DNA from 4 places in the Pseudomonas sp. GL_090 genome. Region 4 is predicted to be linked to each of the others. Evidence: predicted binding sites of a transcription regulator. Region 4 holds the regulator's gene; each other region holds the start of a gene.
What was found. The regulator FliA, encoded in region 4, starts transcription of late flagellar genes. The targets are predictions, from matches to a motif close to CTAAAGTTTNNNNNNNNNNNGCCGNTAA.
Positions count from the first base shown of each region.

Region 1: the regulator FliA is predicted to act here: its motif matches at 2,564-2,591, upstream of AC3ITA_RS03840 (methyl-accepting chemotaxis protein).
Region 2: the regulator FliA is predicted to act here: its motif matches at 1,695-1,722, upstream of AC3ITA_RS22435 (methyl-accepting chemotaxis protein).
Region 3: the regulator FliA is predicted to act here: its motif matches at 2,239-2,266, upstream of AC3ITA_RS09320 (methyl-accepting chemotaxis protein).

Region 1 is NZ_CM174452.1:876,442-881,213, forward strand. It holds partial or broken gene AC3ITA_RS03825 (DUF1631 family protein) at 1-926, shown strand, start outside; gene ampD (1,6-anhydro-N-acetylmuramyl-L-alanine amidase AmpD) at 1,100-1,660, shown strand; gene ampE (regulatory signaling modulator protein AmpE) at 1,657-2,493, shown strand; gene AC3ITA_RS03840 (methyl-accepting chemotaxis protein) at 2,683-4,713, shown strand.
Region 2 is NZ_CM174452.1:4,992,108-4,996,879, forward strand. It holds gene AC3ITA_RS22435 (methyl-accepting chemotaxis protein) at 1-1,582, opposite strand, end outside; gene AC3ITA_RS22440 (transporter) at 1,854-2,876, shown strand; gene AC3ITA_RS22445 (multidrug/biocide efflux PACE transporter) at 2,910-3,344, opposite strand; gene AC3ITA_RS22450 (LysR family transcriptional regulator) at 3,437-4,291, shown strand; gene AC3ITA_RS22455 (RNA polymerase sigma factor) at 4,393-4,772, opposite strand, start outside.
Region 3 is NZ_CM174452.1:2,083,203-2,087,974, reverse strand. It holds gene acnA (aconitate hydratase AcnA) at 1-1,256, shown strand, start outside; gene AC3ITA_RS09325 (CPBP family intramembrane glutamic endopeptidase) at 1,402-2,193, shown strand; gene AC3ITA_RS09320 (methyl-accepting chemotaxis protein) at 2,299-3,864, shown strand; gene AC3ITA_RS09315 (alpha/beta family hydrolase) at 3,986-4,663, opposite strand; gene ccoN (cytochrome-c oxidase, cbb3-type subunit I) at 4,758-4,772, shown strand, end outside.
Region 4 is NZ_CM174452.1:1,789,193-1,793,964, reverse strand. It holds gene AC3ITA_RS07915 (chemotaxis protein CheA) at 1-1,193, opposite strand, end outside; gene AC3ITA_RS07910 (protein phosphatase CheZ) at 1,248-2,036, opposite strand; gene AC3ITA_RS07905 (chemotaxis response regulator CheY) at 2,058-2,429, opposite strand; gene fliA (RNA polymerase sigma factor FliA) at 2,597-3,337, opposite strand; gene fleN (flagellar synthesis regulator FleN) at 3,334-4,164, opposite strand; gene flhF (flagellar biosynthesis GTPase FlhF) at 4,281-4,772, opposite strand, start outside.

The sequences.
Region 1 (4,772 bases), 910 kb from region 4:
CGGCGCAACCCGATGACGAGCGCGAGCGCACGGTCGCGGTGCAGGCGATGGTCAGCCGGGTGCTGGATCGCGACGGTTTCGCCCTGGACCAACTGACGGCCCGACTCTGTGCCTTGTTGGGCAAGGAGCCGGGCGACCTGCACAACCCTCTGGGTCCGGCGATGTTCTGCGAATACTTTTTGCAAGCCGCACGCCAGCTCGGGCTTGAGATCAAGGTCAAGCTGATCATCCTCACGTTGTTCGAACGCTATGTCCTCAGCGAGGCCGATCAGCTTTACGCAGAAGCCAATCAGCTGCTGCTCGCCACCGGTGTCTTACCCAACCTGAAACTGGCCCCGGTGCGTCGTACCACGGACCGACCTGACAAAAGCGTCACGGTCGGACTGACCGATGAGGGCCCCGATCCGATTTCCACGCGAGATCTGTTGCGCCTGCTTTCGCACTTGCAGCAATACGTGCCGGCACCGGCGGCCGTTGATGATTTCGATCTGCGCAACCAGCTCGAACAGTTATTGACCCGAGTCAGCGTCAAAAGCGGTCGGTCGCGGGTTTTCGGGGAGGCCGATGAAGATGTGATCAACCTGGTCGCCATGCTTTTCGAATGCATGCTCGATGATCGCAACCTGCCGGATTCCCTCAAGGCACTGATTGGCCGATTGCAGATTCCACTGGTCAAGGTGGCGGTGCTCGACAAGAGCTTCTTCAGTCGCAGCAATCATCCGGCGCGACGTCTGCTCAACGAAATCGCCAACGCGGCCATGGGGTGGGGAGCCTGTGACGATCATGAGCGTGACAGCCTTTACGTGCGCATCGACCAGGTCGTACAGCGTCTGTTGAATGACTTTGTCGATGACCCAGCGATATTTTCCGAATTGCTGGCCGACTTTCTCGCGGTTACCCAGGGCGAGCGCCGTCGCACCGACCTGGCCCTGGAGCTGCGCAACGGCGTGGCGCGAGTGCTTGACGACACCTTGCTGTTCGAGCGGGCGCTGGAGTCGGTGATCGGCAACCTCAAGTGCCTCAATCGCGGCAAGTGATCGCGCCCCGGGGGATTATCGCGGCATACTGTGCCAATACAGTCGACGTTGAAGGAATCGGTATGCAGTTGGACCCCGCGAGCGGTTGGATTCAGGGTGTGCATGTCTGCCCCTCACCCAACTTCAATGCGCGCCCCACAGGCGAAATTTCCCTGCTGGTGATCCACAACATCAGCCTGCCGCCAGCGCAGTTCGCCACCGGCAAGGTGCAGGAATTTTTCCAGAATCGTCTGGATGTCACCGAACACCCCTATTTTGAAGGGATCGCGGATTTGCGGGTGTCGGCGCACTTTCTGATCGAACGTGACGGTACCGTCACCCAGTTTGTTTCATGTCTTGAGCGTGCGTGGCATGCGGGTGTCTCGTGCTTCGAGGGGCGGGAAACCTGTAACGATTTTTCCGTGGGCATCGAGCTTGAAGGCACGGATGATCTGCCGTTCACTGACGCGCAATACAGCGCATTGACAGCCCTGACCCGCCAGTTGCAACAGGCGTTCACGGCAATCACCACAGAGCGCATCTGCGGGCACAGCGACATTGCACCGGGGCGCAAAACCGATCCAGGGCCGGCGTTCGACTGGGCACGCTATCGTGCCGCCCTGGCACAAGAGGAAGGACGATGAGTTTTCTGGTGTTGCTGTTGGCGGTATGGATCGAGAAGTTCTCGGCCCTGCGTCATCGGGTTCAGCGTGACAATGGCTGGACACACGAGCTGAACAAGCTTGAGGCCAGCCCGCGACTTTCGGAGCGGCCATGGCTGGTGTTGGCGGTAATGGTCTTGTTGCCGGTGGCGTTGCTGGGTTTGCTGCTGGTCGTCATCGAGCCGGTGGCCTACGGGTTACTGGCGTTGCCGATCCATTTGCTGGTGGTGATCTACAGCCTGGGGCGCGGTGATCTGTTGGGTGATCTCGGACCGTTCCGTGATGCCTGGCGTCGGGAGGACCTGCAAGCGGCGGCCCATGTCGCCAAGCGCGATCTGGATATCTGCGCAGACAGTGGCGAGCAGTTGCTGGAGCAGGTCGAAGGGCATTTGCTGTGGGAGGCCTACCAGAGCTTTTTCGCGGTGATTTTCTGGTACTTCCTGTTGGGACCGGTCGCGGCGCTGAGTTATCGGCTGCTGGCGCTGGCCGAAGAACACGGGAAAAACCCGGCGGTGGTAGAGCGCGCCGGGCAACTGCGTCATGCCTTCGACTGGTTGCCGGTGCGTCTGCTGGCGGCGAGCCTGGCGTTGGTTGGCAATTTTGTCGCGGTCAGTCGGGTCATGCTGCATGAGCTGCTGAACTGGAACATCAGCGCCGCGCAATTGATCGTGAAAGTCGGGCTGGTGGCCGGTGAAATTCCGGCACCGGTGAGCGGCGCCGAAGGTATCAACAATCTGGACCGCATCTGGGCGTTGCTGCTGCGTGCGGCGGTGCTCTGGTATGCCGGGTTTGCGTTGTGGACGGTCCTGCATTAACGCTGCATTCAGAAAAGCTCCTTGATCACAGGGCGGTCACTAGTGCGAAGTGCTTCGCCCTGTCGTTAACCTTAAGTTACAAAACCTCCTGCCGATTTAAGTTATACAGAGATAGCGCCGAATAGTGGCTATCTGCCGTCTGTCTGCGCCCGCCAATAAAAAAAATAAGAAATCGAAGGGAGACATCCAGTGAAGAGCTTGCTCTATCCCGCTGTCGCACTGATGAACCGCCTGAGCTTCGGCATGAAGTTCAGCCTGATCAGCGTACTGTTCCTGGTGCCGATGCTGGTGACCAACTTCTATCTGGTGCGGGACTCCTATCGCGAATTCCAGGGCACGCGCATCGAACTGCAAAGTCTCGACCTGTTGGGCAGCAGCCTGACGCTGCGGCGCGATCTGGAAACCCTGAACAACCTGGTGCAGATCAATGTCAGCCTCGGCCAATCCGGCAAGGCCGGCAATGTCGAATCGAAAATCAGCACCCTCGAGCAGAATATTCTGACTCGCCTGCAAGGGCTGACACCGATGGCCAGCGACCCGGAGCAGGTCGCGGTGTTTGATGGTAAACGCGATGAAATGATCACCGCGTTCAAGGCCCAGCAAACGGAAAACTCCCTGCAAAGCAAAAGTGCCTTGATCGGCAAACTGGTGGGCAGCGCGCAGATATTCAGCCAGCTCATCACCAGCCAGTCGGGCCTGAGTCGCGACAACCAGAGCGACATGCGCCAGTTGAGCGAGCTCGTCACCCTCGTCACGCCACGGGTCACCCAGATCCTGGGCGAAGGTCGGGCGATGGGGTCTTACTCGTTGGGGCAGGGGTTCATCAATTCGGCTTCGAGTACCCGTTTCGATGAATTGCTGGCGCAGATTGAAAAGCTCCAGGCCGAGTATGGCCTGAAGTTGCAGGATGCCCTGGGTTCCAGCAAGGCTGCGCGTGAGACCCTGGCCGCTCAGGCCGATAGCAGCCGGGCATCCTTGAAGAAGGCCAGCGAGCTGTTCGAAGAGCAAGTGGTCATGGCCGATACCCTCGACGCGCCGTGGCAGGGTTTTTACGATCAGGTCACTGCCCTGATGGACCAGACCTACCAACTCAACGAAGCCACCCTGAAGTATCTGGGCCCGCAGTTGCAGCAACGCCTGGACCAGAACCGCACGCACATGGTGTTGCAGGCCGTGGCGCTGTCAGTCGTATTTGTGCTGATCTTTTATCTCTACGGCGCTTTCTACGCCTCGACCCGCACCACGCTCAAGCGCCTGGGGGCGGTGATGGACAAGGTGGCGGCCGGCGACATGACCGTGACCTTCAGTGCCCACAGCCGCGATGAGCTGGGGGAGTTGGGCGAGGTGTTCAACGGCACGGTGAAAAAAATCCATGACCTGATCGAGCGGGTAGGGCAGACCGTCAGCGAAGTCGAGCGTCAGGCCGGGCAAGTGCAAAACGTTTCCGCGCAAAGCAACCAGGCCGTCGCCGGGCAGCGCACGCAGATCGAACAAGTGGCCACGGCCATGAACCAGATGTCGGCCACTTCCCAGGAAGTGGCGCGCAGTGCCGCCGCGGCGGTGAGCAGTGCCCACAGTGTCAACGATGAGACCATCAGTGGCCGCAGTCTGGTGGAATCTCAGCAAGGCAGCATTGCCGCGCTGGCCAGCGAGATCGATCAATCGGTACTGGTGATCAACCAACTGGCCAGCGACAGCCAGTCCATCAGCCGCGTGCTCGAAGTGATCAAGAGCATCGCCGAGCAGACCAACCTGCTGGCGCTCAATGCCGCCATCGAGGCAGCGCGGGCCGGTGAGCAGGGCCGTGGTTTCGCCGTGGTGGCCGACGAAGTCCGGACCCTGGCCAAACGAACCCAGCAATCGACCGAAGAAATCGAGCAGATGATCGCCAGGCTCCATGGCGGTGTCGGCGCGGCGGTCAAGGCCATGGGCACCAGCCATGAAATGGCCAGCGGCACGGTCGGGCAGTCGGAGAAGGTCCAGCGGGCGCTGGAAAACATCCTGGGAGCGGTCGGCATGATCGTCGACCAGAACCAACAGATTGCCGCCGCCGTGGAGCAGCAAACCGCGGTGGCTCACGACATCGACCAGAACATCGTCGAGATCAATCGCGCCGGCGAGCGCACCGCTGAAGGTGCGCATCAGACCGAAGATGCCAGTCGAGCATTGTCGGCCCAGGTCGTGGAGTTGAAGCAGTTGATCAGCGCGTTTCGGGTTTGAAAGAGCGCTCGGGGACCCTGTAGGAGCGAGCCTGCTCGCGATAACGGTTTATCAGGCGA
Region 2 (4,772 bases), 3.1 Mb from region 4:
ACCCGTGCAGGTTGGTGCTGGCCGCTTCAGTGCGCTGCACGTTGTCCAGGTTGGTGCTGGCGATGCTGGTGATTTCGGTGAGGTTGCGCGAGATGTCTTCAGCCACCGAGGTCTGCTCTTCGGCGGCAGTGGCGATCTGGCGGTTCATGTCACGGATGGCTTCCACGGCCAGGGTGATGCGCTCGAGCATGGCGCCGGCCTCCGTCACTTGCTGCACGCTTTGTTCGCTGCGCGACTGACCGCTTTCAATCGCCTGGGCCGCTTCGATTGCACCGGTCTGCACGGTCTGGATGATCTGGTTGATCTCGATGATCGACGCCGCCGTGCGCTGGGCCAGGCTGCGCACTTCATCGGCCACCACCGCGAATCCGCGTCCGGCCTCACCGGCGCGGGCCGCTTCGATGGCGGCGTTGAGCGCCAGCAGGTTGGTCTGCTCGGCGATGCCGCGAATCACTTCCAGGACTTTGCCAATGCGTCCGCTGTCGGTTTCAAGCTGGCGGATGACCGTGGCGGTGTTGGCGATTTCGCCGCGCATCCGGGTGATGGTGTGGATGGTGCCCTGCATGACTTTTTCGCCCTGCTGGGCGGACTGGTCGGCATCGTCGGCGGCCCGCGCCGCTTCGGCGGCATGACGGGCGACTTCCTGTGCGGTAGCGGACATTTCGTTCATCGCCGTGGCCACCTGATCGGTGCGGTTGAACTGCTCGTTGGTGCCGCCGGCCATCAGGGTGGCGATCGAATTCAACTCACCGCTGGCGCTGTCCAGGTCCGACGCGCTGCGCTGTAAACGGCTGAAGGTTTCGGCGAGGAAATCGCGCAGGGTGTTGGCGGCCATCGCCAGTTTGCCCAACTCGTCCTGACGGGTGCTGGCCACGCGCTCGGCAAAACGCCCCTGGCTGAGTTGCGCCACGTATTCGATCAGTTTGCGGATCGGCTCGACCAGGTTACGGTTGACCAGCCACAGGCTCAGCAGGCCGATCAGCAGCCCCGAAACCAGCATCACGACCAGCCCCAGCAACACCGTGCGATCGGCACTGGCGCTGATCAGTGTCGATTGTTCAGCGCCCTGCTTGCGCAACTCACTGACCAGTTCACTCATCTGATCGCTGGCGGCGCGGTCCACGCCCTTGACCGCCGCGTCGCCCGCCGCCGGGTCACCACCGGCGGCCACGAACGCGTCCCGGCCCTTCTGATAGGCCGCGCCCAACTGACGATGTTCGTCACGCAAGCGCTCGATTCGGCTCTTGAGTGGCGGCTCGATGCCCTTCTGCGCGGCCAGCTCGCCGAGGATGTTTTGCACATCGCGCTGACGCTCCTCGAATTGCCCCCAGTACTTGCTCAGGTCCGCCGGTTGCTTGCCGCGCAGCAGGACGTTTTTCCACTCCTGCACCTGCACCTTGAATTGCAGGTTGGCTTCATCGATCAATTGCGAGGTGTGCAGCGGGCCTTCGATCAGATTGGCGTAGTTCTGCACGCCGCTGGACAGGAAGTGAAAGCACGCCAGGGCGATCAACAGCATCGCCAGCAGACTGCCGCTCAGCAGGGCAAGAATTTGTGCTCTCAGGGACTTTTGCAAAAGCATCGCAGGGTACTCATGACAGGAATGAGGCACGCCCGTTAAGGCGTGAAAAGTGTCCGGACATCCCTGTCTGCGGTCCCGGCCGAGGCCGACGGCGCGCAACTCAACCCAAGCGTGATCGGCTAGCCAGAGCGGTTCTTGAGAAAATCCCGACCGTCGGTAGAACAATTTTTTGCGTTATTTTCCTGTCACAAAAACGTCACCCCCGCTTGCAATGATGCCGCTCAAGTGAATCTGTAAAACATGTGACAGGCGCCTCCCCTTGCGAGTCCTCATGAACCACAGCATCGATCAAAGCCATCGCGACACGGATCTGTTCGGCCTGCTTTACGGTTTCAGCTTTCGCCCCGGTGAGGCCGGTCGGGAAATCAATTCCGCCGAGGCCTTGCAGTACCTGCAACAACCGGAGAGCAATGAGCAATTTCTCTGGCTGCACCTGAACCTGGCCCACGCCGCGTGCGAGCGCTGGATGAAAAGCCATCTGGAATTGCCCGAGGAGTTTTTCGAAGCGCTGCACGAAGGCTCGCGCTCGACGCGTATCGAACATGTCGACTCCGCGTTACTGGCGGTGGTCAACGATGTGGTGTTCAACCTCAGCAACATGGTCTCCTCGGATGTCTCGACCCTGTGGGTGTGCGCCCGCAGCCAATTGATCATCAGCGCCCGCCTGCAACCGCTGCACTCGGTGGACAAATTGCGCTCGTCGGTGAAGGCCCGGGAATGCTTTCGTTCCCCGCTGGAGTTGCTGGTGCATCTGCTGCGCGACCAGGGTGAAGTGCTGACCCAGATCGTGCGCAAGACCAGCCAGAGCGTGGATCAGATCGAAGATGAATTGCTGTCCTCGCGGCTGTCGACCAACCGCGCCGAACTGGGCGCCAATCGCCGGGTGCTGGTGCGATTGCAACGGCTGCTGGCGCTGGAACCGGGCTCATTGCTGCGCCTGCTCAACCGGCCGCCGCAATGGCTGCAAAAGGAAGACGTGAAGGAGTTGCGCAAATCCACCGAGGAGTTCGCGCTGATCATCAACGACCTCACGGCGCTGGGTGAGCGGATCAAGCTGTTGCAGGAGGAGATCGCCGCCAACATCAACGAACAGACCAACCGCACCCTATTCACCCTGACGGTGGTGACGGTGCTGGCGCTACCGATCAACATCATTGCCGGTTTCTTCGGTATGAACGTCGGCGGCATTCCGCTGGCCGATGATCCGCAGGGTTTCTGGGTCTTGGTGGCGCTGGTGGCGACCTTTACCGTGATCGCCGGGCGCTGGGCGTTTCGCAAGCAGCGGGATTACTGACGCCTGCTAACTCTCTCGCCACAAAAACGGTACTTAGCAAACTTCGCGAGTCACCAGCATCCGCTCCCGAACCACGTCATATGCCCAGTGGTAGACGTAGGTGTACGGCAGGAAGAACAGCAACACACCGATATCCAGCAGGAACGCTTGCCACAGACTGACATTCAGCCACCAGGCGATCAGCGGTACGCCCAGGGCCACCAGTCCGCCTTCGAACAACAGCGCATGCACCACGCGGACCCAGGCGTTGTGTGCGATGGCCAGGCGCTTGAGCAGCCGATCGAACAGACCGTTGAAGACCACGTTCCAGGCCAGGGCCAGGCCGGCGATGAGGACGGTGACCATGCCCATTTCCAGCATCGGTTTTTTCATGATCCAGGCCAGCAACGGGGTACAGATCAGGATGGCCAGCAGTTCGAAGCCAATGGCTTGGAAAATACGTTCAGTTATGGATTTGTTGGCGCTCATGGCCGAACTCCCTTGAGTGACGGTGTGGTTGCCATGATCCGTCACCACACCGATACTTCATAACCAATAACCATCGATCAAGGCGATAGTTCATGGCCTCTCACGAAGTGTTGCTGGCGTTTGTCGAAGCCGCGACCCAAGGCTCGTTTTCCGCCGCGGCGCGCAAGCTGGGCCGCAGTCAGTCGACCATCAGCGCGGCGGTGGCCAGCCTGGAAATCGACCTCAACCTGATCCTGTTCGACCGCAGCAGCCGCAAGCCCGGGCTGACCCCGGCCGGGCACGTCATGCTGCAACGGGCCGAAGACATCCTGGCCGCCACCAGTCGCCTGGAAATCGCCGCCAGCCAACTGTCCCAAGGGGTGGAAGCGAAGCTGACGGTGGCGCTGTCCGATACCTATCAGTCGGATCGCTTCGAAGCCGCCCTCAGTGCCTTCGAGCAGCGTTACCCGGACCTGGAGCTCGAGTGCCTGATCGCCGAATGCGATGACCTGATGTCCCTGGTGCAAAGCGGCCGGGCGCAGATTGCCTTCGCCGAAATGCAGGACAGCTACCCGCCGGACCTGGTCAGCTCGACGGTGGACGAGCGCACGGAATTCGCCTTGTTCGTGTCCCCGGCACATCCATTGGCAACGCTGGACCACGTCGACCGGGACGTACTGCAGCAGCACCGCGAGCTGCGCCTGGCCACCATCATCAATCCCTATGACAGTCGGGCGAAGGGCCGCGTCTGGTCGGCGCCGAGTTATCTGATGCTGCTGGAAATGGCCCAGGGCGGATTCGGCTGGGCGCCGTTGCCCCGCTGGCTGGTTGAGCGGTTCGGGCCCGGCACGTTGCAGGAACTGGTGGTGCGCGGCTGGCCGAAAACGGTGTCGGTGGATGCGTTGTGGTCGCGCTTGAATCCGCCGGGGCCGGCGGGGAGCTGGTTGTTGGGCAAGATGCTGGAGTGAAGGTCCTTCGGCCCTTATCGCGAGCAAGCTCGCTCCTACAATTTGAAATGCATTCCCCTGTAGGAGCGAGCCTGCTCGCGATGAGGCCAGCCAGTATCACATCAATCCAGTGCCCTGAGCCGCTCTTCAATAAACCGCCGCTCCGGCTCTTGCCGGGTCAACGCCAGCGCCCGCTCCCAAGCCGCCCGCGCCTCTTGCTTGCGGCCCAGTTGCCGACAAAACTCCGCCCGCGCCGAATGCGCCAGGTGGTAGTCGAGCAGCTCTCCCCGCTGCAGAATGGCGTCGACCAGCGTCAGCCCCGCCAGTGGACCATCGCGTTGCGAAATCGCCGCCGCCCGATTCAATTCGATCACCGGCGATGGCACCGCCCGCAGCAGGACGTCATACAGACCGACAATCTGCGGCCAATCGGTTTCCCCCGCTGTCGGGGCTTCGGCATGCACCGCCGCGATCGCCGCTTGCAGGCAATAGGGTCCGAATC
Region 3 (4,772 bases), 290 kb from region 4:
CCGACTACTACAAGGCGGCCGGCCTGACCCATTACCTCGATGAACTGGGTTTTGCCCTGGTCGGCTATGGCTGCACCACTTGCATCGGCAACTCGGGACCACTGTCGGAACCCATCGAGAAAGCCATCCAGCAAGCGGACCTCACCGTGGCCTCCGTGCTCTCGGGTAATCGCAACTTCGAAGGCCGGGTGCATCCGCTGGTGAAAACCAACTGGCTGGCCTCCCCGCCGCTGGTGGTGGCCTACGCGCTGGCCGGCACCGTGCGCACCGACCTCAGTCGCGAGCCGTTGGGCGAGGACAAGGATGGCAACCCGGTTTACCTGCGGGACATCTGGCCCAGCAGCAAGGAAATTGCCGACGCCGTGAATCAGGTCAACACCGCCATGTTCCACAAGGAATACGCCGAAGTGTTTGCCGGTGACGCGCAATGGCAGGCGATCAAGGTCCCGCAGGCGGCGACCTATGTCTGGCAGGACGATTCGACTTACATCCAGCACCCGCCGTTCTTCGACGACATCGGTGGCCCGCCGCCCGTGGTCAAGGATGTCAACGGCGCCAGAATCCTCGCACTACTGGGCGACTCGGTGACCACCGACCACATCTCCCCGGCCGGCAACATCAAGGTCGACAGCCCGGCAGGACAATACCTGCGCGACAAAGGCGTGGAGCCGCGGGACTTCAACTCCTACGGTTCGCGGCGCGGCAACCATGAAGTGATGATGCGCGGCACCTTCGCCAACATCCGCATACGCAACGAAATGCTCGGCGGCGAAGAAGGCGGCAACACTCGCTACATTCCCACCGGGGAGAAAATGTCGATCTACGACGCCGCCATGCGCTATCAGGCTTCAGGCACGCCGCTGGTGGTGATCGCCGGCCAGGAATACGGCACCGGCTCGAGTCGCGACTGGGCCGCCAAGGGCACCAATCTGCTGGGAGTGAAAGCGGTCGTCGCCGAAAGCTTCGAACGGATTCACCGCTCCAACCTGGTGGGCATGGGCGTGCTGCCGTTGCAGTTCAAGCTGGATCAGAACCGCAAGACGCTGAACCTCAATGGCAGTGAAAACCTGGACATCCTCGGTTTGACCGGCGTCGAGCTGACGCCACGGATGAACCTGACGCTGGTCATCACTCGCGAAGACGGTAGCAGCGAGAAGATCGAGGTGTTGTGCCGCATCGATACGCTCAATGAGGTGGAGTACTTCAAGTCCGGAGGGATTTTGCATTACGTGTTGCGGCAGTTGATTGCCTCCTAGGCATGCGCTGATACAAACGCCGCCTTCGGGCGGTGTTTTTGTTTGTGACCACCCCACTATAATCTCGCTCTGCTTGATGTTGGCCCGACACTCGCTACCACTGGGGGCTGGGGGAATCCACAGAATTTCGACACAAGGACTTTCAATGTTTGCTCTGCCAAGGACTTTTCTGGCCCTCCTCTCCATCGGCTACTACTTGGCACTGGACTTCAGCAGTATGAGTTGGCCGGCGGCGATTCCTATTGTTTTGCTGTTGGTTTCCGGTTTTGCCGCTAGCCAGCAAACGCTTCAGTTCGGTCGATACGTAGGCCATGGCCTATTCATAATTCTAGCTCTGACCCTGGCGACGCATTGGTGGCCCGATTTCTACAACGGCCCAATCATCGCCACGCAGCGTTTCACCGACGACGCAGTGCCATTTACCATGTACGCAAACCTTGACAAACCCCTGATCGGATTTTGGCTGTTACTGGTCTGCCCATGGCTTGTCGGTCGGCGCTCGTTTCGATCGATCCTGTTTGCCACCGCACTGGCGCTACCCCTGAGTGCCGTGCTGGCCTTGGGTGGTGCGCTGTTGCTGGGTGTCGTCGCTTGGGCACCGAAATGGCCGGATGCCGCCTGGTTTTGGCTGCTCAACAATCTGCTGCTGGTGACACTGGTCGAGGAGGCGCTGTTTCGCGGCTACATCCAGAGCGGCCTGAGTCGCTGGCTGAAAAATCTGCGTCATGGTGAAAACTTTGCGCTGCTCCTGGCTTCGCTGATCTTTGGCCTGGCGCATGCCGGTGCTGGCTGGCAATGGGTCCTGCTGGCCAGCCTGGCCGGGATCGGCTATGGCCTGGCCTACCGTTTTGGAGGACTGACAGCAGCCATCGCTACTCATTTTGGCCTGAACCTGCTGCACTTCGGTCTGTTCACCTATCCGATGCTCGCCAGCTGACGCAAGGGTCATTTTGCAACGCATTGCCGATTATCGAAAAATAATCTCAACAATCCGTCGACCTTGCCGATACAGCACTTGAAAGCCTTGCGGATTAAAAAAGCCATGCGTAACAACCAGCCTATTACACAACGCGAGCGGACCTTCCCGGCTCAGCAACGGTTGATATCCACCACCGATGCCAAGGGCATGATCACCTACTGTAACGACGCTTTCGTCGAGATCAGCGGGTTTTCCCGAGAGGAACTGATCCGTGCTCCGCACAACCTGGTCCGTCACCCCGACGTCCCGGCCGCGGTGTTCGCACACATGTGGGAAACGCTGAAACAAGGCTTGCCATGGATGGGCATTGTCAAGAATCGCTGCAAGACCGGAGATCATTACTGGGTGAACGCCTATGTGACACCGGTCTTCGAAGGCAAACAGGTGATCGGTTACGAGTCTGTGCGGGTCAAGCCCACCGCCGAACAGATCCGCCGTGCCGAAGCGCTCTACCAACGCATCAACCAGGGCAAGTCGGCCATTCCCTCCTCGGATAAATGGGTGCCGATCCTGCAGGACTGGCTGCCGTTCATTCTGGTCAGCCAATTGAGCTTCATGATCGGTGCATCGCTGAACTCCCACTGGGGGTTTGCCCTGGCTGCCGGTCTTTCGGTGCCGCTGGGCCTGATGGGCCTCCAGTGGCAACAGCGTGGCCTCAAGCGTTTGCTGCGCCTGGCCGAGCAGACCACCTCCGATCCGTTGATCGCACAGATGTACACCGACAGTCGCGGCGCCCAGGCGCGCCTGGAAATGTCCATCCTCAGTCAGGAGGCACGCCTGAAAACCTGCCTGACGCGTCTGCAGGACACGGCCGAACACCTGACCGATCAGGCCAGGCAATCCGATGCCCTGGCGCACAACAGCTCCAGCGGCCTGGAACGTCAACGGGTCGAGACCGAACAGGTGGCCACCGCGGTCAACCAGATGGCCGCGACCACCCAGGAAGTCGCCAGCCACGTGCAACGCACCGCCGATGCCACCCAGGAAGCCAATCGCCTGACCGGTCGTGGTCGTGACATCGCCGGGGAAACCCGCGAAGCCATCCAGCGCCTGTCGGTGGTAGTCGGTGAGACCGGCGTGACGGTGACCCAACTGGCCAAGGACAGCAACGAAATCGGTGGTGTGGTCGACGTGATCAAAGGCATCGCCGACCAGACCAACCTGCTGGCGCTGAACGCCGCCATCGAAGCAGCCCGCGCCGGTGAGATGGGGCGTGGATTTGCGGTGGTGGCCGACGAAGTCCGTCAACTGGCGCAACGCACCAGCGAGTCCACCGGGCAGATTCATGCGCTGATCGCCAAGCTCCAGCAAACCGCCAGCACCGCCGTGCAAACCATGGAAGCCGGGCATCGTCAGGCCGAAGAAGGCGTGGCGCGGGTGCTGGAAGCGGACCAGGCACTGGTGGGGATCAGCGAAGCGGTGGCCAACATCACCGACATGACCACCCAGATCGCCGCCGCGACCGAAGAGCAAAGCGCCGTGGCCGAAGAGATCAGCCGCAACATCAGCAACATTTCGCAACTGGCGGACCAGACCTCGGAACAGGCGCAGAACTCGGCGTTGCTGAGTGAAGAGCTGACCAAGACTGCCAATACACAGTATTCATTGGTGGAGCGGTTTAACCGCTGATTGAGCCAGTGAAAGTGATGTTGTCTGGTAGTCCCTCATCGCGAGCAGGCTCGCGCCTACAGTTGATCCAATGTAGGAGCGAGCCTGCTCGCGATGGGGCCATCACAGCCTGCACAAAACCTCACTGAAGAAATGAGGCTACCTTCTGCGCCGCAGCCGCCAAATGCTGCACATGGCTAAACCCCGAAGCCTTCAACGGCTTCAAGTCATGATCCCCCGCCACCAGCCAAAACACCTCGATACCCGGCGATAGCGCATACCCCTCGACCGCCTCCCGGTTGCCCAACGCATCGCGTTCACCTTGCACGATCAAGGTCCGAGTCTTCAGCCCCGCCAGATGCTCAACCCGCGGCTTCTGCGGTTTACCCACCGCATAGAACGGATAACCCAGGCACACCAGGGCATCCGCGCCCAACTCATCGGCCAGCAGACTGGCCATGCGACCGCCCATGGACTTGCCGCCAATGGCCAGTGGCCCAGTGACATGGCGTCGCACCTGGGCATACACCTCGCGCCAGCATTCCAGCAGTTTCGGTGCCGGATTCGGCGGGCGTTTGCCGCCATCGAGGCGCCGCTGCGCCATGTAGGGAAACTCGAAGCGCAACACGTTGACGCCTTGCGCGGCGAGGCGTGCAGCCATGTCGCTCATCCAGTCGCTGTCCATCGGTGCGCCGGCGCCATGGGCAAGAATCAGCGTCGCCGCAGCCTTGCCAGCGGCGGCATTCCACAACCATCCATGATCCCGCACGCACTGCGCCCATTGATCCCCGTCAATACCGGCCTTGTGCCCTTTGTCCATGCTTGCCTCGCTTTTAGTCTGCCTATAACTCCGGCCGAAGGGTGCACTGCCTTGCGCTGCGCGCTCACTTCCGCTGAACCGTGGATGGGGAACCATGAACACTTCTATC
Region 4 (4,772 bases):
AGGCGGACCAGGCGGTTACGCACCAGCACCAACTCGCCGACCATGTTCATGATCTCGTCGAGACGCGCGGTATCGACGCGCACGGTGGTCTCGGCTTCACTCGCCGGCTTTTCCGCCGGTGGCACGGCCGGGGCACGGGCAGCAGCCGGTGCAGCAGCGGCCACAGGGGCCCGTGTTTCGGCTATTGGCTCGGGAGCCTTGGCCACGGGTTTCGGCGCGGCTGCCTTGGCGGCAGGTGCCGCAACCGAGGCGTTGGCGCCGGTTGCCGTTCCAGCCGTTGCGCCCACTTCAGTGAACTTGCCTTTGCCGTGCAACTCGTCGAGCAGCGCTTCGAACTCGTGATCGGAAATCAGATCGCTGCCGGCCGCCACCGCGCTGGGTGCCGCGGGCGCGGGCACAGAAGCAATGGCCGACTCCAGCGCCTCGACAGCAAAGTTACCCTTGCCGTGCAGTTGGTCGAGCAGTGCTTCGAATTCGTCGTCAGTAATATCGGAACTGTCGCCGGCCGCTTTCGGCGCTTCTGGCACAGCGGTCGCCGGGACCACCGCGTCAACGGCGAACTGGCCTTTACCGTGCAGCTGATCGAGCAACGACTCGAACTCGGCATCGGTGATTTCATCGCTGCCGGCGGCATTGCCGGCAGGCGCTGGAGCAGCCTTCGGGGCCTCGGCCTGGGCCTTGACGGCATTCAGCGAGTCCAGCAGTTGTTCGAATTCATTGTCGGTGATATCGCCCGACTCGGCTTCAGCCACAGGCGCTTCGACCACGGCGGCGACAGGCGCGGCAGCCACCTCGTCAGCCGATTGCGGCTCGGCCAGACGGGCCAGCGCCGCGAGCAGTTCCGGTGTCGCGGCCGTGATCGGGCCGCGTTCGCGGACTTCGCTGAACATGCCGTTCACCGCGTCCAGCGCTTCGAGAACCACGTCCATCAGTTCCGAGTCGACGCGACGTTCACCCTTGCGCAGGATGTCGAACACGTTCTCGGCGATGTGGCAGCACTCCACCAGTTCGTTGAGCTGGAGGAAGCCGGCGCCCCCTTTTACAGTGTGAAAACCGCGAAAAATTGCATTGAGCAGATCCGCATCATCCGGACGGCTTTCCAGCTCGACCAGTTGCTCGGACAGTTGCTCTAGAATCTCGCCGGCCTCAACCAGGAAATCCTGAAGGATCTCTTCATCGGCGCCGAAGCTCATTAAGGGGGTGCTCCTACAGGTCTAAAAACCCAAAAAACCTAAAATTCCAAAACTCTAAAATCCCAGGCTGGATAACAAATCGTCCACATCGTCCTGACCGGACACAACGTCTTCTCTTTTATCGGCATGAATCTGCGGACCTTCACCCTGAGAGAGATGTTTTTGTGGATCTTTTTCAGCAAGCATCGCTTCACGGTCATGTTCGATGCCCGCAAAGCGGTCCACCTGACTGGCCATCAGCACGAGCTTGAGCAGGTTGCTTTCAACTTCGGTGACCAACTGGGTCACACGCTTGATCACCTGGCCTGTGAGGTCCTGGTAATCCTGGGCGAGCAGGATGTCGTTGAGGTTGCCCGACACCGCGCGATTGTCCGTGCCGCTGCGCGTCAGGAACCCGTCGACCCGCCGGGCCAGTTCACGAAACTCTTCGGCGCCGACTTCGCGACGCATGAAGCGCCCCCAGTCCGCGCTCAACACCTTGGCTTCATCGGCCAGGCCATTGACCAGCGGCGTGGCACTTTCCACCAGATCCATGGTGCGATTGGCCGCGGCCTCGGTCAGCTTGACCACGTACCCCAGGCGTTCGGTGGCGTCGGTGATCTGCGACACTTCTTCGGCTTGCGGCATGTGCGGGTCAATCTGGAAATTGACGATCGCGCTATGCAGTTCGCGGGTGAGCTTGCCCACTTCCTGATACAGGCCACGGTCACGGGTCTGGTTGAGCTCATGGATCAATTGCACCGCGTCGCCGAACTTGCCTTTTTCAAGGCTCTCGACCAATTCGACGGCGTGTTTTTTCAGGGTCGATTCAAAGTCGCCCAATGAAGTTTCGTTATTGCCCATAGCTCCCCCGTGGCGCATTCATCAACCGATGCGTTCGAAAATCTTCTCGATTTTTTCTTTCAACGCCTGGGCCGTGAAGGGTTTGACCACATAGCCGTTAACACCGGCCTGGGCGGCTTCGATGATCTGCTCGCGCTTGGCTTCAGCGGTCACCATCAGCACCGGCAGGTGCTTGAGCTTTTCATCGGCACGCACGTGGCGCAGCAGATCGATACCGGTCATGCCAGGCATGTTCCAGTCCGTTACCAGAAAGTCGATGCTTCCGCTGTTGAGCACCGGAATGGCGGTAGTGCCATCGTCGGCCTCGACGGTGTTGGTGAACCCAAGGTCACGCAGCAGGTTCTTGATGATCCGCCGCATCGTTGAGAAGTCATCAACGATGAGGATTTTCATGTTCTTGTCCAATTCGACCTCCAAGCAGTCTTAAACGCGCCCAGCACCTGGACGCGCCATTTCAATCAATCCGGCAAAGCACTCAATGACTGTCTGGAGCACAACAGATCGCGACCGGCGCAGTTCAACACCACACCAGCCTCGTTCGCAGTGTCCCCACACTGCCCTCAGCGCGCTCGCCACTCCCCCAAACGCCCCCGCAAACGGGCCGCGCACTGGCTGTGTAACTGGCTGACCCGCGATTCGCTGACCCCCAGGACCTCACCGATTTCCTTGAGGTTCAACTCTTCGTCGTAGTACAGCGCCAACACCAGCCGCTCACGCTCCGGCAAATTGGCAATCGCATCCGCCAGCGCAGCCTGGAAGCGTTCATCCTCCAGGTCGCGTGACGGCTCGAGATGAGCACTCGCGCCATCCTCGTGCAGCCCCTCGTGTTCGCCGTCCTGCAAAAGGTCGTCGAAACTGAACAGCCGGCTGCCCAGGGTGTCGTTCAAAATCCCGTAGTAATCATCGAGACTCAATTGGAGTTCGGCCGCAACTTCGTGATCTTTAGCGTCTCGGCCGGTTTTAGCTTCAATCGAGCGAATGGCATCGCTGACCATCCGCGTATTGCGGTGAACCGAACGTGGCGCCCAGTCCCCCTTGCGCACCTCATCAAGCATGGCGCCGCGGATTCGTATGCCCGCGTACGTTTCGAAACTGGCGCCTTTGCTGGCGTCATATTTGGTCGATACTTCAAGCAGGCCGATCATCCCGGCCTGGATCAGGTCTTCAACCTGGACACTGGCCGGCAATCGCGCCAGCAAGTGGTAGGCAATGCGTTTAACCAGCGGCGCGTAACGCTCGATCAGCTCGTACTGCGCATCGCGTGCCGACTTTTTGTAGAGGTTGTAGCCGCTGGCTGTCATAGAACAGGTCCTGCTGTCTGCTGCACAAGCCGCTCGACGAAAAACTCCAGGTGCCCGCGCGGGTTGGCAGGCAGCGGCCAGGTATCGACCTTCTGCGCGATGGCCTTGAACGCCAGCGAGCACTTGGAACGCGGGAAGGCCTCGTAGACGGCGCGCTGCTTCTGCACGGCCTTGCGCACGCTTTCGTCGTAGGGCACCGCGCCGACGTATTGTAAGGCGACATCGAGGAAGCGATCCGTGACCTTGGTCAACTTGGCGAACAGGTTGCGTCCTTCCTGCGGGCTCTGGGCCATGTTGGCCAGGACGCGGAAGCGGTTCATGCCGTAGTCGCGGTTCAGCAACTTGATCAAGGCATAGGCATCGGTAATCGAGGTCGGCTCGTCGCACACCACCAGCAGCACTTCCTGGGCTGCGCGAACGAAACTGACTACCGAGTCCCCAATGCCCGCAGCGGTGTCGATCACCAGTACGTCGAGGTTGTCGCCGATATCACTGAAGGCCTGGATCAGGCCGGCGTGTTGCGCGGGGCTCAGATGCACCATGCTCTGAGTGCCGGATGCGGCCGGAACGATACGGATGCCGCCGGGTCCCTGCAGCAATACATCGCGCAGTTCGCAGCGGCCTTCGATCACGTCGGCCAGGGTACGTTTGGGTGTCAGGCCCAGCAGAACGTCGACGTTCGCCAGTCCAAGGTCCGCGTCCAACAGCATGACGCGCCGGCCAAGCTCGGCCAAAGCCAGGGACAAGTTCACTGACACATTAGTTTTCCCGACGCCACCTTTGCCGCCGGTCACCGCGATCACCTGTACGGGATGCATGCTGCCCATGTTATTTCTTTACCTTGTCTTGCATAGACGGAGGCCACATTACTGGCTGCGCGTTCACAAACGGAACAATGCATGGCAGACCATCGATGTAGGTACAAAAACTGTTCATTAATACCTCAGCCAACCTGCTTGGTCGGGCTGTGGTAGATGTCAGCGAACATGTCAGCCATGGCTTCTTCGCTGGGTTCTTCCTGCATTTGCACGCTCACGGCGCGGCTGACCAACTGATGACGACGCGGCAGATGCAAATCATCCGGGATCCGCGGGCCATCGGTCAGGTAGGCCACTGGCAGTTCATGACTGATGGCCAGGCTCAACACCTCGCCCAGACTTGCCGTTTCATCCAGTTTAGTCAGGATGCAGCCGGCGAGCCCGCAACGCTTGTAACTGTGATAAGCGGCCGTTAGAACCTGTTTCTGGCTGGTGGTTGCCAGGACCAGATAATTTTTCGAGCGGATGCCACGACCGGCCAGGCTTTCGAGCTGCATGCGCAGGGCCGGATCGCTGGCCTGCAGGCCGGCGGTATCGATCAGCACCACGCGCTTGCGCAACAGTGGTTCCAGGGCCTGCACCAGGGACTGGCCCGGATCGACGTGGGTCACCGACAC